Regions from separate parts of the Enterobacter sp. genome, predicted to be linked through region 3. Evidence: predicted binding sites of a transcription regulator. Region 3 holds the regulator's gene; each other region holds the start of a gene.
The links. The regulator LexA, encoded in region 3, represses DNA repair genes until DNA is damaged. The targets are predictions, from matches to a motif close to TNCTGTATGTACATACAGNA.
Positions count from the first base shown of each region.

Region 1: the regulator LexA is predicted to act here: its motif matches at 2,279-2,298, upstream of metR (HTH-type transcriptional regulator MetR).
Region 2: the regulator LexA is predicted to act here: its motif matches at 2,692-2,711, upstream of uvrA (excinuclease ABC subunit UvrA).

Region 1 covers NZ_CDRQYH010000013.1:50,736-57,307, forward strand. The annotation lists gene yigL (sugar/pyridoxal phosphate phosphatase YigL) at 1-424, shown strand, start outside; gene ACWYRJ_RS06490 (carboxylate/amino acid/amine transporter) at 507-1,406, shown strand; gene metR (HTH-type transcriptional regulator MetR) at 1,294-2,247, opposite strand; gene metE (5-methyltetrahydropteroyltriglutamate--homocysteine S-methyltransferase) at 2,363-4,624, shown strand; gene ACWYRJ_RS06505 (dienelactone hydrolase family protein) at 4,674-5,480, opposite strand; gene udp (uridine phosphorylase) at 5,736-6,497, shown strand.
Region 2 covers NZ_CDRQYH010000017.1:47,749-54,320, reverse strand. The annotation lists gene uvrA (excinuclease ABC subunit UvrA) at 1-2,606, opposite strand, end outside; gene ssb1 (single-stranded DNA-binding protein SSB1) at 2,857-3,387, shown strand; gene ACWYRJ_RS07755 (YjcB family protein) at 3,448-3,729, opposite strand; gene ACWYRJ_RS07750 (EAL domain-containing protein) at 4,374-5,939, shown strand; gene soxS (superoxide response transcriptional regulator SoxS) at 5,946-6,272, opposite strand; gene soxR (redox-sensitive transcriptional activator SoxR) at 6,371-6,572, shown strand, end outside.
Region 3 covers NZ_CDRQYH010000014.1:66-6,637, reverse strand. The annotation lists gene gntU (gluconate transporter) at 1-579, shown strand, start outside; gene plsB (glycerol-3-phosphate 1-O-acyltransferase PlsB) at 685-3,105, opposite strand; gene ACWYRJ_RS06625 (diacylglycerol kinase) at 3,260-3,628, shown strand; gene lexA (transcriptional repressor LexA) at 3,737-4,345, shown strand; gene dinF (MATE family efflux transporter DinF) at 4,408-5,745, shown strand; gene ACWYRJ_RS06610 (CsbD family protein) at 5,866-6,075, shown strand; gene zur (zinc uptake transcriptional repressor Zur) at 6,123-6,572, opposite strand, start outside.

The DNA of each region.
Region 1 (6,572 bases), on a different contig from region 3:
GGCGGTATTCAACTACTCCCTTTACGAACCGGGCCTGCTGGAGCCGGAAGGGATCAGCAAGGTGTTCTTCACCTGCGACAGCCACGAAGAGCTGCTCCCCCTGGAACAGGCGATCAACGCTCGCTGGGGCGATCGCGTCAACGTAAGCTTCTCAACCCTGACCTGTCTTGAAGTGATGGCGGGTGGCGTCTCCAAAGGTCACGCGCTGGAAGCGGTTGCGAAACGCCTGGGCTTCGGGCTCAAAGACTGTATCGCCTTCGGTGACGGCATGAACGACGCCGAGATGCTTTCAATGGCAGGCAAGGGCTGCATCATGCAGAACGCGCACCAGCGTCTGAAGGATCTCCACCCTGAACTGGAAGTCATTGGTTCTAACGCTGACAACGCGGTACCGAAGTATCTGCGCAAGCTGTTCCTTGAATAATCTTCACTTGATTGTTTATTGCCCAGTTGTCAACTAAAGAGTTCGCTACAATGCCTCTCCTTCTTTCTGAGAGACAAGCATTGTGGCGCTACTCATTATCACCACTATCCTGTGGGCCTTCTCCTTTAGCCTGATTGGCGAATACCTTGCCGGTTCGGTCGACAGCTACTTCTCGGTGCTGATGCGCGTGGGGCTGGCGGCACTGGTGTTCCTGCCGTTTCTGCGCACGCGCGGACAGTCGCTGAAAACGATTGTGCTGTATATGCTGGTGGGGGCGATGCAGCTCGGCATCATGTATTTGTTCAGCTTCCGGGCTTACGTCTATCTGTCCGTCTCGGAATTCCTGCTCTTTACCGTGCTGACGCCGCTCTACATCACGCTGATTTACGATCTGCTGAGTAAACGCCGTCTGCGCTGGGGATACCTGCTGAGCGCGGCGCTGGCGGTGATTGGCGCGGCGATTATTCGCTACGACAAAGTAAGCGATCACTTCTGGACCGGGCTGATGTTCGTCCAGCTCGCCAACATCAGTTTCGCTATCGGCATGGTGGGCTACAAACGCCTGATGGAAACCCGTCCGATGCCGCAGCATAACGCGTTCGCATGGTTTTATATGGGCGCCGCGATTGTCGCGGTAGCGGCGTGGTTTATGCTCGGTAACCCGCAAAAGTTGCCTACCACCATCGTACAGTGGGGTGTTCTGGTCTGGCTGGGCGTCGTGGCTTCCGGGTTGGGGTACTTCATGTGGAACTACGGCGCGACGCAGGTCGACGCCGGTACGCTGGGGATTATGAACAACGTGCATGTCCCGGCAGGGCTGCTGGTCAACCTTGCCATCTGGCAGCAACAGCCGCACTGGCCAAGCTTCCTTATTGGGGGAGCGGTGATCCTGGCTTCGCTGTGGGTCCATCGACGCTGGGTCGCTCCGCGCTCCGCACAAACGGAAGATGGTCGCACGCGTGGTTCCGCGCTGAGCGAATAAACGCCTCCGTAATCGGCTGACGCTGCTCGCCATCGCGCACGGCGGCGTACAGCCGGCTCCACAGTCCTTCACCCAGGGTTTTGGTGACCACCAGGCCCTGGCGTTCAAAACTCTCCACCACCCAGTGCGGCAGCGCCGCGATACCCATGCTGGCCGCCACCATCTGAATCAGCAGCAGGGTGTTATCCACGCTTTTCAGCTGCGGGCTAATGCCCGCGGGCTGCAGGAAGTGACGCCAGATATCCAGACGACTGCGCTGAACCGGGTAAATCAGCAGCGTTTCCGTCGCCAGGTCTTCCGGCGTGATGCGCGTTTTGGCCGCCAGCGGGTGGTCCGGCGCCAGCACCAGGCGCACCTCATAATCAAACATCGGCGAATAGTGCAGGCCGCTGCGCGGCAGAATGTCAGAGGTCATGACCAGATCCAGCTCGCCCTGCTGCAGCGATGGCTGCGGGTCGAACGTCACGCCGGATTTAAAGTCCATCTCCACCTGCGGCCACTTCTGGCGGAAGTTCTCAAGCGCGGGGGTCAGCCACTGAATACAGCTGTGGCACTCAATAGCGATACGCAGTTTGGTCTGCTGCGGTTCGTTACACGCCTGCAGCGCGCTCGCGATTTGCGGCAGAACCTGATTCGCCAGCTGAAGGAGAATTTCACCCTGCGGCGTAAAGCGTAGCGGCTGGCTTTTACGCACAAAAAGACGGAAGCCGAGGCGTTGTTCCAGATCGCTGAACTGGTGAGAAAGGGCGGACTGTGTCTGGTGCAGCGTGGCCGCAGCAGCCGCGAGCGAACCGCAGTTTCGCAACGCTTGTAGCGTTTTCAGGTGTTTAATCTCGATCATGAAAGTCCTTCACTTCGCCATGAACATTTTGCGCTTGAGGAATATACAGTACCTGCCAATTATAGAAGTGTAAACATCTGGACGTCTAAATAACGAATTTCACAAGGGGTACACCATGACAATCCGCAATCACACTCTCGGTTTCCCTCGCGTTGGCCTGCGTCGCGAGCTGAAAAAAGCGCAAGAAAGCTACTGGGCGGGTAACGCCACGCGTGAAGAGCTGCTGGCGGTGGGACGCGAGCTGCGCGCCCGCCACTGGGATCAGCAGAAGCAGGCGGGCATTGACCTGCTGCCGGTGGGCGATTTCGCCTGGTACGACCATGTTCTGACGACCAGCCTGCTGCTTGGCAACGTGCCGGCTCGTCATCAGAACAAAGATGGATCGGTAGATATCGATACCCTGTTCCGCATCGGCCGTGGCCGTGCGCCAACGGGTGAGCCAGCGGCAGCGGCGGAAATGACTAAGTGGTTTAACACTAACTATCACTATATGGTGCCGGAGTTCGTAAAAGGTCAGCAGTTTAAACTGACCTGGACGCAGCTTCTGGATGAAGTGGACGAAGCGCTGGCGCTGGGCCACCAGGTTAAACCCGTGCTGCTGGGGCCAGTGACCTATCTGTGGCTGGGGAAAGTCAAAGGCGAGCAGTTCGATCGTCTGAGCCTGCTGAAGGACATTCTGCCGGTCTACAAACAGGTGCTGATTGAGCTGGGCAAACGCGGCATTCAGTGGGTGCAAATCGACGAACCGGCGCTGGTGCTCGAGTTGCCTCAGGAATGGCTCGATGCCTTCAAACCGGCGTATGATGCGCTCACCGGGGAGGTGAAGCTGCTACTGACAACCTATTTCGAAGGCGTGACGCCGAACCTGAACACGATTACCGCGCTGCCGGTGCAGGGCCTGCACGTAGACCTTGTACACGGTAAAGATGATGTGACGGAGCTGCATAAGCGCCTGCCCGCAGACTGGCTGCTCTCCGCCGGTCTGGTGAATGGCCGTAACGTCTGGCGCGCCGATCTGACCGAGAAATATGCACAAATCAAAGACATCGTCGGTAAACGTGAGCTGTGGGTGGCCTCGTCCTGCTCGCTGCTGCACAGCCCGATCGACCTGAGCGTGGAAACCCGTCTCGACCCTGAAGTAAAGAGCTGGTTTGCCTTCGCGCTGCAAAAATGTGAAGAGCTGGCCCTGCTGCGCGACGCGCTGAACAGCGGCGACACGGCGGCAATTACCGAATGGAGCGCCCCGATCCGGGCGCGCCGCCACTCCGCGCGCGTGCATAACCCGGCGGTGGAAAAACGTCTGGCGGCCATCACCGCCCAGGACAGCCAGCGCCAGAGCCCGTATGAGGTGCGCGCCGAAGCCCAGCGCGCCCGCTTCAATCTGCCTGCGTGGCCGACCACGACGATTGGTTCCTTCCCGCAGACCACCGAGATCCGCGGCCTGCGTCTGGACTTTAAAAAGGGCAATCTGGATGCGAATCACTACCGCACCGGGATCGCGGAACACATCAAGCAGGCGATTATCGAGCAGGAACGCCTTGGGCTGGACGTGCTGGTGCACGGTGAAGCAGAGCGTAATGACATGGTGGAATACTTTGGCGAGCACCTGGACGGCTTCGTCTTTACCCAGAACGGCTGGGTGCAGAGCTATGGCTCCCGATGCGTGAAGCCGCCGGTGGTCATCGGTGACGTCAGCCGTCCGGAAGCGATCACGGTTGAGTGGGCGAAGTACGCCCAGTCCCTGACCGACAAGCCGGTGAAAGGCATGCTCACCGGTCCTGTGACCATTCTTTGCTGGTCCTTCCCGCGTGAAGACGTGACCCGTGAAACCATCGCCAAACAGATCGCCCTGGCGCTGCGTGATGAGGTGGCGGATCTGGAAGCCGCAGGCATTGGCATTATTCAGATTGACGAACCGGCCCTGCGCGAAGGTCTGCCGCTGCGTCGCAGCGACTGGGACGCCTACCTGCAGTGGGGCGTGGAGGCGTTCCGCATCAACGCCGCGGTGGCGAAGGACGACACTCAGATCCACACCCACATGTGTTACTGCGAATTTAACGACATCATGGATTCTATTGCCGCGCTGGACGCCGACGTGATCACTATTGAGACCTCGCGTTCAGATATGGAGCTGCTGGAGTCGTTTGAAGAATTCGACTACCCGAACGAAATCGGGCCGGGCGTGTACGACATCCACTCCCCGAACGTGCCGAGCGTGGAGTGGATTGAAGCCCTGCTGAAAAAAGCGGCCCAGCGTATTCCGGCAGAGCGTCTTTGGGTAAACCCGGACTGCGGACTGAAAACCCGCGGCTGGCCTGAAACCCGCGCAGCGCTGGCGAACATGGTGAAGGCAGCGCAGAATTTGCGTCAGGCGTAGGGGTATTGGATGGCCCGGTAAGGCGTAACCGCCTCCGGGCTTATTGTTATTACGCTTTCTTACCGCCGTACTGGCTAAACCACGCCAGCATTCTCTGCCAGCCATCTTTGGCTGATTCCGCGTGATAGCTCGGACGATAATCGGCGTTAAACGCATGCCCGGCATCCGGGTACACCACAATCTCCGCCTTCGCATTGGCCGCACGCAGCGCATGGCGCATGGTTTCTACCGAATCCAGCGAAATACCGGTGTCCTGACCGCCATAAAGCCCTAACACGGGGGCATTTAACTCGGTGGCGATATCGACGGGATGTTTAGGCGAATTCAGCGTTTTTTCACCCACCAGTTTGCCGTACCAGGCGACAGCAGCTTTGAGCTGCGGGTTATGCGCGGCATACAGCCAGCTAATGCGACCGCCCCAGCAGAAACCGGTGACCAGCAGACGATGCGGATCGCCGCCGTTGCGCGCCGCCCAGCTGGCGACATGATCGAGATCGGCCAGCACCTGCGCGTCCGGGACTTTGCTGACCAGGTTGCTGAGCAATGTTGGAATATCACTGTAGTCGTTCGGATTGCCCTGACGGAAGTAGAGCTCTGGCGCAACGGCCAGATACCCTTCCAGCGCCAGCCGGCGGCAGAGGTCGCGAATGTGTTCGTGAACACCAAATATTTCCTGAATCACAATCACGATGGGTAGCGGACCCTCTGCCGATTTTGGTCGGGCGTGATAAGCAGGCATATTCTCCCCCTGCGAGGGAATAGAGGTCTCGCCCGCGGTAATTGCCGCTTCTGGAGTCGACACGATGGTTGAAGCATGTGGGGCCGCAGCAGGTGCAAAACCGGTTTTTTCAGTCATGGCATTCTCCGTACCAATGAGTTAGCGCAAAGGTAAATATAGACACCAGGTTAACAACTCACAGTGCCTTAAACGGTCTATCTTTTGTGCAGCACCTGGCGATATAACTTGTTAATGTGATGTAAATCACTTTTTTATGGAAATTCAATGTAACCATTTTCATTCATGGTGAGGTTCGTCACGAAAATATGCTTACTGCTTCTGTAAAGTACCGTTTTACTTCTTCTGACTAACCGACCCACAGAGGAGTCACCTATGTCTAAGTCTGATGTTTTTCATCTCGGCCTTACTAAAAACGATTTACAAGGGGCTACGCTCGCCATCGTCCCTGGCGATCCGGAGCGTGTGGAAAAGATCGCCGCGCTGATGGATAAGCCGGTCAAGCTGGCTGCCCATCGTGAGTTCACCACCTGGCGCGCAGAGCTGGATGGCAAAGCGGTGATCGTGTGCTCTACCGGTATCGGTGGTCCGTCTACGTCTATTGCTGTTGAAGAGCTGGCGCAGCTGGGCATCCGCACTTTCCTGCGTATCGGTACGACCGGTGCTATTCAGCCGCATATCAACGTCGGCGACGTTCTGGTCACGACCGCGTCCGTCCGTCTGGACGGCGCAAGCCTGCATTTTGCACCAATGGAATTCCCGGCAGTGGCTGATTTCGAATGTACCACCGCGCTGGTTGAAGCTGCGAAATCCGTAGGCGCAACCACTCACGTGGGCGTAACCGCGTCTTCCGACACCTTCTACCCGGGCCAGGAGCGTTACGATACCTTCTCAGGCCGCGTGGTTAGCCGTTTCAAAGGCTCAATGGAAGAGTGGCAGTCCATGGGTGTGATGAACTACGAAATGGAATCCGCAACGCTGCTGACCATGTGCGCAAGCCAGGGTCTGCGTGCCGGTATGGTGGCGGGCGTTATCGTCAACCGTACCCAGCAGGAGATCCCGAACGCCGAAACCATGAAGCAGACCGAAAGTCATGCAGTGAAAATCGTGGTGGAAGCAGCGCGTCGCCTGATCTAGTCCTCTCTTCTTAAATCAAAGGCCGACACGTTCGGCCTTTATTTTTTGCGTAGCGCCTCGCAGGAAAACCCTTTC
Region 2 (6,572 bases), on a different contig from region 3:
TGGATATCGGCAAAGTGCAGGCCGGTGGTCGGCTCGTCCAGAATGTAGAGCGTCTGACCGGTGCCGCGTTTTGACAGCTCGCGCGCCAGCTTCACGCGCTGCGCTTCGCCGCCGGACAGCGTGGTTGCCGACTGCCCCAGACGAATGTAGGTCAGGCCCACGTCCATCAGCGTCTGCAGCTTACGCGCCAGCGCAGGAACGGCATCAAAGAATTCGCGCGCCTCTTCGATGGTCATGTCCAGCACTTCGTGGATGGTCTTGCCTTTGTACTTAATCTCCAGCGTTTCTCGGTTATAGCGCTTGCCTTTGCACTGGTCGCACGGCACGTAGATATCCGGCAGGAAGTGCATCTCAACCTTGATCACGCCATCGCCCTGGCACGCTTCGCAGCGGCCACCGCGTACGTTAAAGCTGAAACGTCCTGGCGTATAGCCGCGGGAGCGTGCTTCCGGCACACCGGCAAACAGTTCACGTACGGGCGTGAAGACGCCGGTATAGGTTGCCGGGTTAGAGCGCGGGGTACGGCCAATCGGGCTCTGGTCAATATCGATAACTTTGTCGAAATGCTCCAGCCCCTGGATGTCACGGTACGGCGCCGGCTCGGCCAGCGTCGCGCCGTTCAGCGCCGTCTGCGCAATCGGGAACAGCGTATCGTTGATCAGCGTCGATTTACCGGAACCGGATACGCCGGTGATACAGGTAAACAGGCCAACAGGCAGCGTCAGGGTGACGTCTTTGAGATTGTTGCCGCGCGCGCCGGTCAGCTTCAGCACTTTTTCTGGATCTGCCGCTACGCGCTGTTTTGGCACCTCAATCTTACGCTTGCCGCTCATGTACTGACCGGTCAGCGATTCGGGCACCGCCATGATGTCCTTCAGCGTCCCTTCTGCAACCACCTGCCCGCCGTGTACGCCTGCGCCCGGACCAATATCGATCACGTGATCAGCCGCGCGGATCGCATCTTCATCGTGCTCGACCACGATTACCGTGTTGCCGAGGTTGCGCAGGTGGACCAGCGTGCCGAGCAGACGCTCGTTGTCGCGCTGGTGCAAGCCGATGGACGGCTCATCCAGTACGTACATCACGCCTACCAGACCCGCGCCAATCTGGCTCGCCAGACGTATACGCTGCGCTTCACCGCCGGAGAGCGTTTCTGCCGAGCGGGATAACGTCAGGTAGTTCAGGCCGACGTTCACCAGGAATTTCAGGCGATCGCCAATCTCTTTCAGCACTTTTTCGGCTATTTTCGCGCGCTGGCCGGAGAGCTTCAGGTTATTGAAGAAGTCCATCGCGTGGCCGATGCTCATGTCTGAGATGGTCGGCAGCGCCGTGTTTTCCACAAACACGTGGCGCGCTTCGCGGCGCAGGCGCGTTCCTTCACAGGTGGCACAGGAGCGGTTGCTGATGAACTTCGCCAGCTCCTCGCGCACCGCGCTGGATTCAGTCTCTTTGTAGCGGCGCTCCATGTTGTGCAGCACCCCTTCGAACGGGTGGCGACGCACGGAGGTATCGCCGCGATCGTTCATGTATTTGAACTCGATGTTCTCTTTACCGGAACCGAACAGGATCACTTTGTGCACGTTCGGGCTCAGGCTGGCCCACGGCGCTTCAACGTCGAACTTGTAGTGTTCTGCCAGCGATTTCAGCATCTGGAAGTAGTAGAAGTTACGCTTGTCCCAGCCGCGAATGGCCCCGCCCGCCAGCGACAGCTCCGGGTTCTGGATCACGCGATCCGGATCGAAATACTGCTGCACGCCCAGGCCGTCACACGTCGGGCACGCGCCCGCCGGGTTGTTAAAGGAGAACAGGCGCGGTTCCAGCTCGCGCATGCTGTAGCCGCAAATCGGGCAGGCAAAGTTGGCGGAGAAGAGCAGCTCTTCCGCTTTTGGATCGTCCATGTCGGAGACCACGGCCGTGCCGCCAGAGAGTTCCAGCGCCGTTTCAAAGGATTCCGCCAGTCGCGTGGCGAGATCGTCGCGCACCTTAAAGCGGTCAATCACCACTTCGATGGTGTGCTTCTTCTGCAGCTCCAGCTTTGGTGGATCGGACAGGTCACACACTTCGCCGTCGATACGGGCGCGGATATAGCCCTGGCTTGCCAGGTTTTCCAGCGTTTTGGTGTGTTCGCCCTTACGCTCTTTGATGATTGGCGCAAGGAGCATCAGGCGCTTGCCTTCCGGCTGCGACAGCACGTTATCGACCATCTGGCTCACGGTTTGCGCCGCCAGCGGGACGTCGTGGTCCGGGCAGCGCGGCTCGCCCACGCGGGCATACAGCAGACGCAGGTAGTCATGAATTTCGGTAATGGTACCGACCGTTGAGCGCGGGTTATGCGACGTGGACTTCTGCTCAATAGAGATAGCAGGTGACAACCCTTCAATATGGTCGACATCCGGTTTTTCCATCAGTGACAGGAACTGACGAGCGTACGCCGAGAGCGATTCAACGTAACGACGCTGTCCTTCGGCATACAGAGTGTCGAAAGCCAGTGAGGATTTGCCAGACCCCGAAAGCCCGGTCACGACAATGAGTTTGTCGCGAGGGATTATGAGGTTGATATTCTTGAGATTGTGGGTGCGGGCGCCCCGAACTTCGATCTTATCCATTCACCTTTCCCGGTTGGAACACGGATTGCCTGGTTTGTTTGAAGGACAAACGGCTGTCAGAAACGGCTAATTATGACACAATTTGACCTGTTTGAATATACAGTATTGGAATGCATTTTCTGATTCGCTGTGTAACAATGTTGAGTTGCGGGAGAACTCTGGAACGTGCTACGCAACTATCAAAGTGCAGCATGGAAATGGTACACTCGCGCGTTTACACTATTAAGAAACGTATTCAGGAGACACGAACATGGCCAGCAGAGGCGTAAACAAGGTGATTCTCGTCGGTAATCTGGGCCAGGACCCGGAAGTACGCTACATGCCGAGTGGTGGCGCAGTTGCCAACATTACGCTGGCTACTTCCGAATCCTGGCGTGATAAAGCGACCGGTGAGATGAAAGAGCAGACCGAATGGCACCGCGTTGTGCTGTTTGGCAAACTGGCCGAAGTGGCCGGAGAATATCTGCGCAAAGGTTCTCAGGTCTATATCGAAGGCCAGCTGCGTACCCGCAAATGGACCGATCAGTCCGGAGCTGAGAAGTATACGACTGAAGTAGTGGTCAACGTGGGCGGCACCATGCAGATGCTGGGTGGCCGTCAGGGCGGCGGCGCACCTGCAGGTGGCGGTCAGAGCCAGCAGCAGGGCGGTTGGGGTCAGCCTCAGCAGCCGCAGGGTGGCAACCAGTTCAGCGGCGGAGCACAGTCTCGTCCGCAGCAGCAGTCTGCTCCGGCGCCGTCTAACGAACCGCCAATGGATTTCGACGACGACATTCCGTTCTGATTTCCGCGTGCTAAACAAAAAACCCAGACCATCGTCTGGGTTTTTTTATTCCGTAAGGGATCAGGTAATCACCATCGGCCAGTCTGGCGGCGTGTGGCTCATCGCCTCAACCATCACCACTTTAATATTTTCCCAGACGGCAGCGATATCCAACAGGGTGATACCAAGCAGACCCGTTGCAAACCAGCAGGCAGCGCCCAGCCCCAGCAGGGTGCTGATGACAGCAAGACCCGCATAGTCAGATTTACGAAACTGAATGTTCAGCGTGCTGGCTAAAAACATCAGTACCGCACTCAACAAAGGCCAGCGCAGAAGAACCATGCTGGTAGTAATGGTTGCCATAAAACCCATCCTCTACAAAACAGACGAACTGAATGAAACAGTGTTTCTCGTTACAAAATATGTGTGAACTATATCACAATTGATGATTTATTCGCCAGTGCCAGTGCGATCAAAAAAGAGGATTTTATTCCTCAGGAAAAGCGATTCTGTAGGCAGGACCAGCCTCGGCGCATGAGGAAGTGAACCCACAACGTGCCGGAAACGACCGTCGGGTAAGTGGGGATACCGCAAATTCGGTTTTTATAACAGGGGCGTTATTCTCCGCCATTACTGAAAATACTGTGGTCAAGACTGATTATTTATAAATCAACAAACACAGTACCCGGCGCAAATAGCATAAAACGTCATGACGATGTTGTACTTTTTTCATGCTGTCAGACGTTTGGCTTAATCAACGATCGCCTGTTGTGTTATCTTTCCGTCGGCCCCGGCGGGCTGGATAATTATTTCCCTTAATTGAAACGGAACGAATACTTACAGTTTAACTTACGGGAAAATATTATCGTCATAACGAAATTTAAGATTTTTAATACTAAAAGTCAGTTGCTAACTTTGCATGATTCATGCAACGTAATCACCTGTTTAACAAAGCATCCGGCCTTCATTACTACAGGCGTACAACATGCAGGGATATAGGGCGGGAAATGAATCGTAGCGCGCAGCGCAAAATGCTCAGGGTGGTAGGGATCATCATGGTAGTTATGCTGCCGGTGATGCTTGCGCTATGGTTTGCCCAGCTACGCGCCGTGTCTGAAACAAGCGCACAGCTACGCACATTTGCTGAACTGGCTTTGGACAAAACAGAGCTGGTTATTCAACAAGTTGAGCTGGCCCGGGACGAGGCTGAAAAATATCAGGGTGAGCTTTGCACGCCGGGACACCGTCAATATATGCTGAACGTTGTTCGTGGCCGCCTGTTTGTCGCCGATTTAATTTACGCTGAAGGTCAGAATTTTCTTTGTTCGACCGTTTTTACACCGGATCATCCCTACGCTATTCCTGTCGCTAATTACACGCGTAAACCTGACGTCGCTATCTATTATTATCGCGATACCCCATTTTATAATGGCTATAAAATGACATATATGCAGCGCGGAAATTATGTGGTGGTCGTCAATCCGCTTTCATACAGCGAAGTCATGTCCGCGGATCATTCTCTCTCGTGGGGGGTGTACGACACGGTAACCAATGCTTTCTTTTCGGTTAGCCAGAAAGCCAATGTTTCTTTATTAAATTCGATGATTCGAGATAAGGAATCGGTATTTCAAAAAGATAACCGCTTTTATACGATAGTAACGTCTCCCAAAAGACCTATTGCGGCCATTGTGTCGACATCGAATAAACGCTTTTATGAAACGCTTTATCACCAGGCGACGTTGACGCTACCGCTGGGCATGATCTGCAGCATTATTATTTTGCTGGTATGGTCCCGTACCCATCGTGAGCTTAATTCACCGGGGCGCTTACTGCACCGGGCGCTGAACAAGCGACAGCTTTGCGTCCACTATCAGCCGATTATTGATATCAAGAACAACCAGTGTGTGGGTGCGGAAGCGTTGTTACGCTGGCCGGGTTTTAACGGGCAGGTGATGAGCCCGGCTGAGTTTATTCCGCTGGCGGAAAATGAGGGAATGAGCGAGCGGATTACGGACTATGTCGTTGAGGAGGTGTTCAACGATCTGGGCCATTTCCTGGCCGAGCATCCGCATCTCTATATTTCGATTAACCTGTCGGCCACGGATTTTCACTCCTCGCGGCTGATCGCTATGATTTCCGACAAGGCTCGCCACTACGCCGTCCGCGCGCAGCAAATCAAAATTGAAGTGACGGAACGTGGTTTTATTGATGTGCCAAAAACCACGCCGGTGATTCAGGCTTTCCGTCAGGCGGGTTATGAAGTCGCGATCGATGACTTCGGTACCGGCTACTCGAACCTGCACAACCTCTACTCGCTGAACGTGGATATCCTGAAGATTGATAAATCGTTTATTGATACCTTAACGACCAACAGTACCAGCCACCTGATCGCCGAGCATATTATCGAGATGGCGCAGAGCCTGCGCCTGAAAACCATTGCGGAAGGGGTAGAGACGGCAGAGCAGGTGAGCTGGCTGTTGAAGCGCGGCGTCCAGTTTTGTCAGGGATGGCACTTCGCGAAAGCGATGCCGCCCCAGGAATTTATGACCTGGCAGCAGCAGCCTTTGCACTGAGAGTGATTAATTCAACTGGTGGCGATAGTCGCTCGGCGTACGGTCAAACTCGCGGCGAAACACGCGGGAAAAGGTTTGTTGCGACACATAGCCAAGATCCATCGCGATATCAAAAATGGGCCGCTGCGTTGAGCGTAGCGCCTGCGCTGCCAGCAGAAGTCTGCGCTGGCGAATGTACTCACCCAGCGTCTGATGCATGACCGTGCGGAACATTCTCTGTAAATACCATTTCGAATAGCCCGACTTTTTCGCGACCACATCAATGTTCAACGGTTGGTCGATATGGTCATCAATCCATTCAATAAGCGTCTGAATAATCTGCTGATGCGACATAAGGTTGCCCCTCTGTAGATACAACTATCTCGGTTAATTCGTCGTTTTCTCTGCGGGTGAGTATAATTCCTCAAGTTAACTTGAGGTAAAGAGGTTTTATGGAAAAGAGATTGCCGCGAATTAAAGCGCTTTTAACTCCCGGTGAAGTGGCGAAGCGAAGCGGCGTTGCGGTATCGGCGCTCCACTTCTATGAAAGCAAAGGGTTAATCAAGAGCATCCGTAACGGGGGTAACCAGCGTCGCTATACTCGCGACGTGCTCCGCTACGTGGCGATAATCAAAATTGCGCAACGAATCGGAA
Region 3 (6,572 bases):
ACCGCGTACGAATGGTTTGAGTTCATCGGTCACCCGTTCACGGCGATCCTGGTGGCGTGCCTGGTGGCGATTTACGGCCTGGCGATGCGTCAGGGGATGCCAAAAGACCGGGTGATGGAGATCTGCGGTGCCGCGCTGCAGCCTGCGGGTATTATCCTGCTGGTGATTGGTGCCGGCGGCGTGTTCAAGCAGGTACTGGTGGATTCCGGCGTGGGGCCGGCTCTGGGCGAAGCGCTGACCGGGATGGGCCTGCCGATTGCGGTAACCTGCTTTGTCCTGGCGGCGGCGGTTCGTATCATTCAGGGTTCCGCCACCGTGGCGTGTTTAACCGCCGTGGGTCTGGTGATGCCGGTGATTGAACAGCTGAACTACTCCGGTGCCCAGATGGCCGCGCTCTCTATCTGTATCGCGGGCGGTTCGATTGTGGTCTCTCACGTTAACGACGCCGGCTTCTGGCTGTTCGGTAAGTTTACCGGCGCCACCGAAGCGCAAACCCTGAAAACCTGGACGCTGATGGAAACCATACTCGGCACGACGGGTGCGATTGTCGGGATGATAGCCTTTACACTGCTGAGCTGAATGCGGTGATTTGACCAGGCTCAAAAATAAGGCCCGGTAGCGTAAGCGCTTACCGGGCCTTTTTATTATCCAGGGCGTCAGGCCGGGCCATAACCCGGCATTGCGTTACTCGCCCTGCGTGGCGCTCTCAATCGTCAAACGCACGTCCGAGGTAATCAGCTCTGCCAGCATCTGGTACACTTTCAGCGTCTCTTCCGGTTCGGCATCACCCGTATCGCTGATGAAGCCTTCATCACGCAGCGTCAGCACCAGAGAACTGAAGACTGCTTTGTCGAAGAATTCAGGGGCGTTAATGCCGTGCAAAACGGACAGACGCTGGGCCAGCGTCCGGCTCTCTTTCTCCAGCGTACCGCGGTTGATGGACGGGTTCGCGCTCAGCAGCCAGAACGTGATGGCGTAGCGCTGCAGCGTTTCGCGCGCACCGGCCGCCAGCAGCTGCAGGGTGCGGGAGCGTGACGGATTGATGTGCAGCTCGTCGTTGTTCAGGGTAATCAGCCCCTGGCGACGCATCTCTTCCGTCATCTTATCCAGTTCTGTCGCCAGCTCATCCCTACTCCAGCGCAGGAACAGCTCCGCTTTCAGCATCGGATAGATGGTCTCAAGATGGCGCAGTAGCTCCTGACGGGAAATATGTCGATGCTGGGTAATAATGGCGGCCATTAGCGACGGCAGCATCAGCATATGCGTGATGTTGTTGCGGTAGTAGGTCATCAGCACCGCCTGCTCGCGCGGCAGGATGATGATGTCGCCGATCGTGTCCTTTTCGACTTCAAACTTATTCATCTGAAGCGCGTGATCGATAAGCTCACTGGCGGTCGCAGAAGGTACGGTCGAATCAACCGAATACGGCACGTTCCGCATCATATCCAGATAGCAATCCAGCTGCTCTGTGAGCTGTTCACGGGTCAGCGAGCGCTGGCGCGAAGCCAGAAGCGCCGTACAGCACAGGTTCATGGCGTTAGCCGCACCGGCGTTGTTAATGCGCACCATCAGCTCGGACGCGATGCCATTAACCGTTGGCGTCAGCCAGGCCGGACGCACCGCTTCGATAGGATCGATGGACTCGCGCCACTCCGGAACATGATGATTCAGGTACGTCATCAGCGGCATCGGCTCGCCGAAGTTCACGTAGCCCTGACCGAGATTGCGCAGCTTGCTCAAGCCGCGCAGCATCTGCGGCAGGCTCTCTTTCTCTTTGGTCGCGCCACGCAGCTCTTTCGCGTACGTGCCCACTTCCATCACGTGCTCGTAGCCGATGTAGATAGGCACCAGCGTGATCGGACGGGTACCTCCGCGCAGCATGGCCTGGATGGTCATCGACAGCGTGCCGGTCTTCGGATCGAGCAGACGACCGGTACGGGAACGACCGCCTTCAACGAAGTACTCCACGGAATAGCCGCGGCTGAACAGCTCGCCCAGATACTCGCGGAACACGGTGGAGTAGAGCTTGTTGCCCTTGAAGGTACGACGAATAAAGAACGCACCCAGGCGACGGAAAATCGGGCCCGCCGGCCAGAAGTTCAGGTTGATACCGGCAGCTATGTGCGGTGGTACCAGCCCCTGATGATAGAGCACGTAGGAAAGGAGCAGGTAGTCCATGTGGCTGCGGTGGCAGGGGACATAGACAATCTCATGGCCATCATGCGCCAGTTGGCGTACACGTTCGGCGTTATGAACGTTGATGCCCTGATACAGGCGGTTCCACGTAAAGCCGAGGATACGATCGGAAAGGCGAATCATCTCGTAAGAGAAGTTCGCTGCAATCTCTTCCATCAGCGCAATGGCGTTCTGCTGGGCTTTCTCATGCGAAATTTTCTTGCTGCGCGCTTCATCTTCAACGGCGCGGGCAATTGCTTTGGAAGCCAGCAGCTTGTTGAACAGATCCTGACGCGCCGGGAGGCGTGGCCCTACGGCAGCGAGGCGCTGACGAGCGAAGTGCATACGCGCCACGCGCGCCAGTTTTTGCGCGATGATCTTGTCGGTGCCGTGCTCGTCCGCCATGCGACGCAGCGAAACGGAAGGGGAGAAACGCACAAAGCTGTCGCGTCCCAGCCAGGAGACCGCAAAGAACTTCTGGATGCCGTTAAGCATGCGCAGCGGCGGGTTCTCTTCACCTTTTTCGCGGCCCGGGCGACGACCAAACATCACCGATACCGGCACCATCTGCACATCCAGATCGGGGTTGCTGCGGTGCAGGTCGAGATAGTCATGGAACAGCTTGATGGACTCTTCTTTCGGCGTGTAATAGGTAAACACGCGCGGCCCGCCGTGGATGAACACGTAGCGCGGCAGCAGCGTACCGTCAACTTCCAGCGGTTCAAGCGGATCTGGTAAGTCATGCGCCAGACACTGGGCGCGAAGCGTCAGTAAGTCAGCCTTCGAGTTATAAGGCAAAACGTACATAATGGGACGCGACGTATCGAGCCCCAGTTCCAGCGCGGGTTCTGCTGGGATAGACTTGCTTTTTACCAGGATGCTTAATGGTAAATTAAGTAATTTGTAGTAAATTCGTGGCCAGCCGGACATAAACGATGTAAAGCCTCTGGTTAATAATGCAATTGCGGCGCAAGGATAACAGAAAGCGCGCAAAATTTCTGTTGTTACCCGTCATACTTCAGGCTGTAGCGAAACGCGCTACGGCTCCTGTTACTGACGCTCTTTTTTAAAAAAGGTTCTTTTAATGGCCAATAATACCACTGGGTTAACACGTATCATCAAAGCCGCCGGCTATTCATGGAAAGGTTTCCGTGCCGCATGGGCCAACGAGGCCGCGTTTCGCCAGGAGGGCGTCGCCGCTATCATCGCGGTGATCGTCGCCTGTTTCCTTGATGTTGATGCTATTACCCGCGTACTTCTTATCGGTTCCGTACTTCTGGTGATGATAGTGGAAATTCTTAATAGCGCTATTGAGGCCGTTGTGGATCGCATCGGTTCCGATTTCCATGAGCTTTCTGGCCGCGCAAAAGACATGGGATCTGCTGCCGTGTTACTGGCGATTATCACTGCCGTTATCACCTGGGTCACGCTGCTTTGGTCACATTTCCGATGAGCCTCGAGGAATAATTAAGTCCCTGGTTTTTTGTGCAGTTTTTGGTTCCAAAATCGCCTTTGACTGTATATACTCACAGCATAACTGTATATACACCCAGGGGGCGGAATGAAAGCGTTAACGACCAGGCAGCAAGAGGTGTTTGATCTCATCCGGGATCATATCGGCCAGACGGGTATGCCACCTACGCGTGCGGAAATCGCGCAGCGTCTGGGTTTCCGTTCTCCGAATGCTGCCGAAGAACACCTGAAAGCGCTGGCGCGTAAAGGCGTGATTGAGATTGTATCAGGCGCGTCACGCGGTATCCGACTGCTGGTAGAAGAAGAGACGGGCATTCCGCTGGTAGGTCGTGTTGCTGCCGGTGAGCCTTTACTGGCACAGCAGCATATTGAAGGTCATTACCAGGTCGATCCAGCCATGTTCAAGCCGAGCGCTGATTTTCTGCTGCGCGTTAGCGGCATGTCGATGAAAGACATCGGTATTCTTGACGGCGATCTGCTTGCGGTACATAAAACGCAGGATGTGCGTAACGGCCAGGTGGTTGTCGCGCGCATTGACGATGAAGTCACCGTCAAACGTCTGAAAAAACAGGGTAATACCGTTCAGTTACTGCCTGAAAACAACGAGTTCACCCCAATTGTGGTCGATCTCCGCGAACAGAACTTCTCTATCGAAGGTCTGGCAGTAGGCGTGATTCGTAACGGTGAATGGCTGTAATCTCTTCCTGACAGGCTACGCTTCCGCTGTAGCCTGTTCATCTACCTTTCCCGGTATTTCGCATGTCACTACTGACGGCATCAGATAAGGCATTGTGGCGTCTTGCCCTGCCGATGATTTTCTCCAATATTACCGTGCCTTTGCTGGGACTGGTTGATACTGCCGTTATAGGCCATCTTGATTCACCGGTTTATCTTGGCGGCGTGGCGATTGGCGCGACGGCAACCAGCTTCCTGTTTATGCTGTTGCTCTTTTTACGCATGAGCACCACCGGTCTTACCGCACAGGCTTATGGTGCGAAAGATCCGCTGCGTCTGGCGCGCGCGCTGGTGCAGCCGCTTATACTCGCGCTTGGCGCGGGTGCGTTAATCGTTGTATTACGGACACCCCTGATCGATCTTGCGCTTCATATCGTTGGCGGCAGCGAGGCGGTACTGGATCAGGCGCGACGTTTCCTTGAAATCCGGTGGCTCAGCGCGCCAGCGTCGCTGGCTAACCTGGTTCTGCTGGGGTGGCTACTGGGCGTTCAGTATGCCCGGGCGCCAGTGATTTTGCTGGTGGTGGGCAACCTTCTCAACATTGTGCTGGATATCTGGCTGGTGATGGGCCTGCATATGAACGTGCGGGGCGCGGCGCTGGCGACGGCGATTGCCGAATACGGGACCTTTATCATTGGCTTGTGGATGGTCTGGCGCGTGCTGTCGATGCGCGGGATCTCTCTGGCGCTGCTCAAAACCGCATGGCGCGGCAATATCCGTAAGCTGCTGGCCCTCAACCGTGACATCATGCTGCGCTCGCTGCTTCTTCAGCTCTGCTTCGGCGCGCTGACGGTTTTCGGGGCTCGACTGGGGCCAGAAATCGTGGCGGTCAACGCGATATTGATGACGCTTCTGACCTTTACCGCCTATGCGCTGGACGGTTTTGCCTACGCGGTTGAAGCGCATTCCGGGCAGGCGTACGGTGCGCGAGAAAGCGGGCAGCTTCAGGATGTCTGGCGGGCAGCCTGCCGTCAGTCGGGACTGGTGGCGCTGGCCTTTGGTCTGGTTTACGCCTGCTTTGGTGAGCAGATCGTTGCATTGCTGACGTCTATACCTGCTCTGCGCGAGTTGGCGAGTCACTATCTCCTCTGGCAAGTCATCTTACCGGTGGTCGGCGTCTGGTGTTATCTGCTGGACGGCATGTTTATTGGTGCGACGCGCGGAGCGGAAATGCGCAACAGCATGGCGGTCGCGGCGGCAGGGTTTAGTCTGACGCTGCTAACGCTTCCCTGGCTGGGTAATCACGGTTTGTGGCTGGCCCTGGCCGTCTTCCTCTCGCTGCGCGGGTTATCGCTGGCGTTTATCTGGCACCGCCACTGGCAAAACGATACCTGGTTCTCTTCGCGCCACGATATATCGTGACGGTTAAAGATTCCGAATATGAAATTAAGTACGGAATCCTTAACTACAATAATTATCACGTCCAGCAGAAAAGAACGTAACGGACGTTACGACCCGACGCTTAACTAAGAGGACACGATGATGAATAAAGACGAAATCGGCGGCAACTGGAAGCAGTTCAAAGGTAAAGCGAAAGAAAAGTGGGGTAAGCTGACTGATGACGATATGACCGTCATTGAAGGTAAACGCGATCAGCTTGTCGGTAAAATTCAGGAACGTTACGGCTACGCGAAAGATCAGGCGGAAAATGAAGTCAAAGACTGGGAAACCCGTAACGACTACCGCTGGTAACGCTGAATAACCCACAGGGCGGCTCTAAGCCGCCTTTTCTTTTGCCGTTAACGCGGCTTTTTCTTCACCAGAATAGAGTGGTCGTGCTGACACGCGTCCTGATGGCGACAGGCTTCCACCTCCACGCACGCGGAACAGAGCCCGTGCGCCTCAATCACGTTATGACGCAGGGCAAACCCCATTTTCGCTGCCAGCGTATGCATAATGTCTTCCACGCCTTCCGCAGCCTCTTCTTTCACCACGCCGCAGCGGTCACAGATAAACATCGCCGATGTGTGGGTGGGCTGATCGAACAGATGGCACAGCACATAGCTGTTTGTGGATTCCACCTTGTGCACGAACCCTTGTTCCAGCAGGAAATCCAATGCGCGATAAACCGTCGGCGGCTTTGCCTGCGGCTCGCTTTCGCGGAGCAGGTCGAGCAGATCGTAGGCGCTGATAGCACCCTGCTGCAGGCTCATCAGGCGTAATACTTCAAGGCGCTGCGGAGTCAGGCG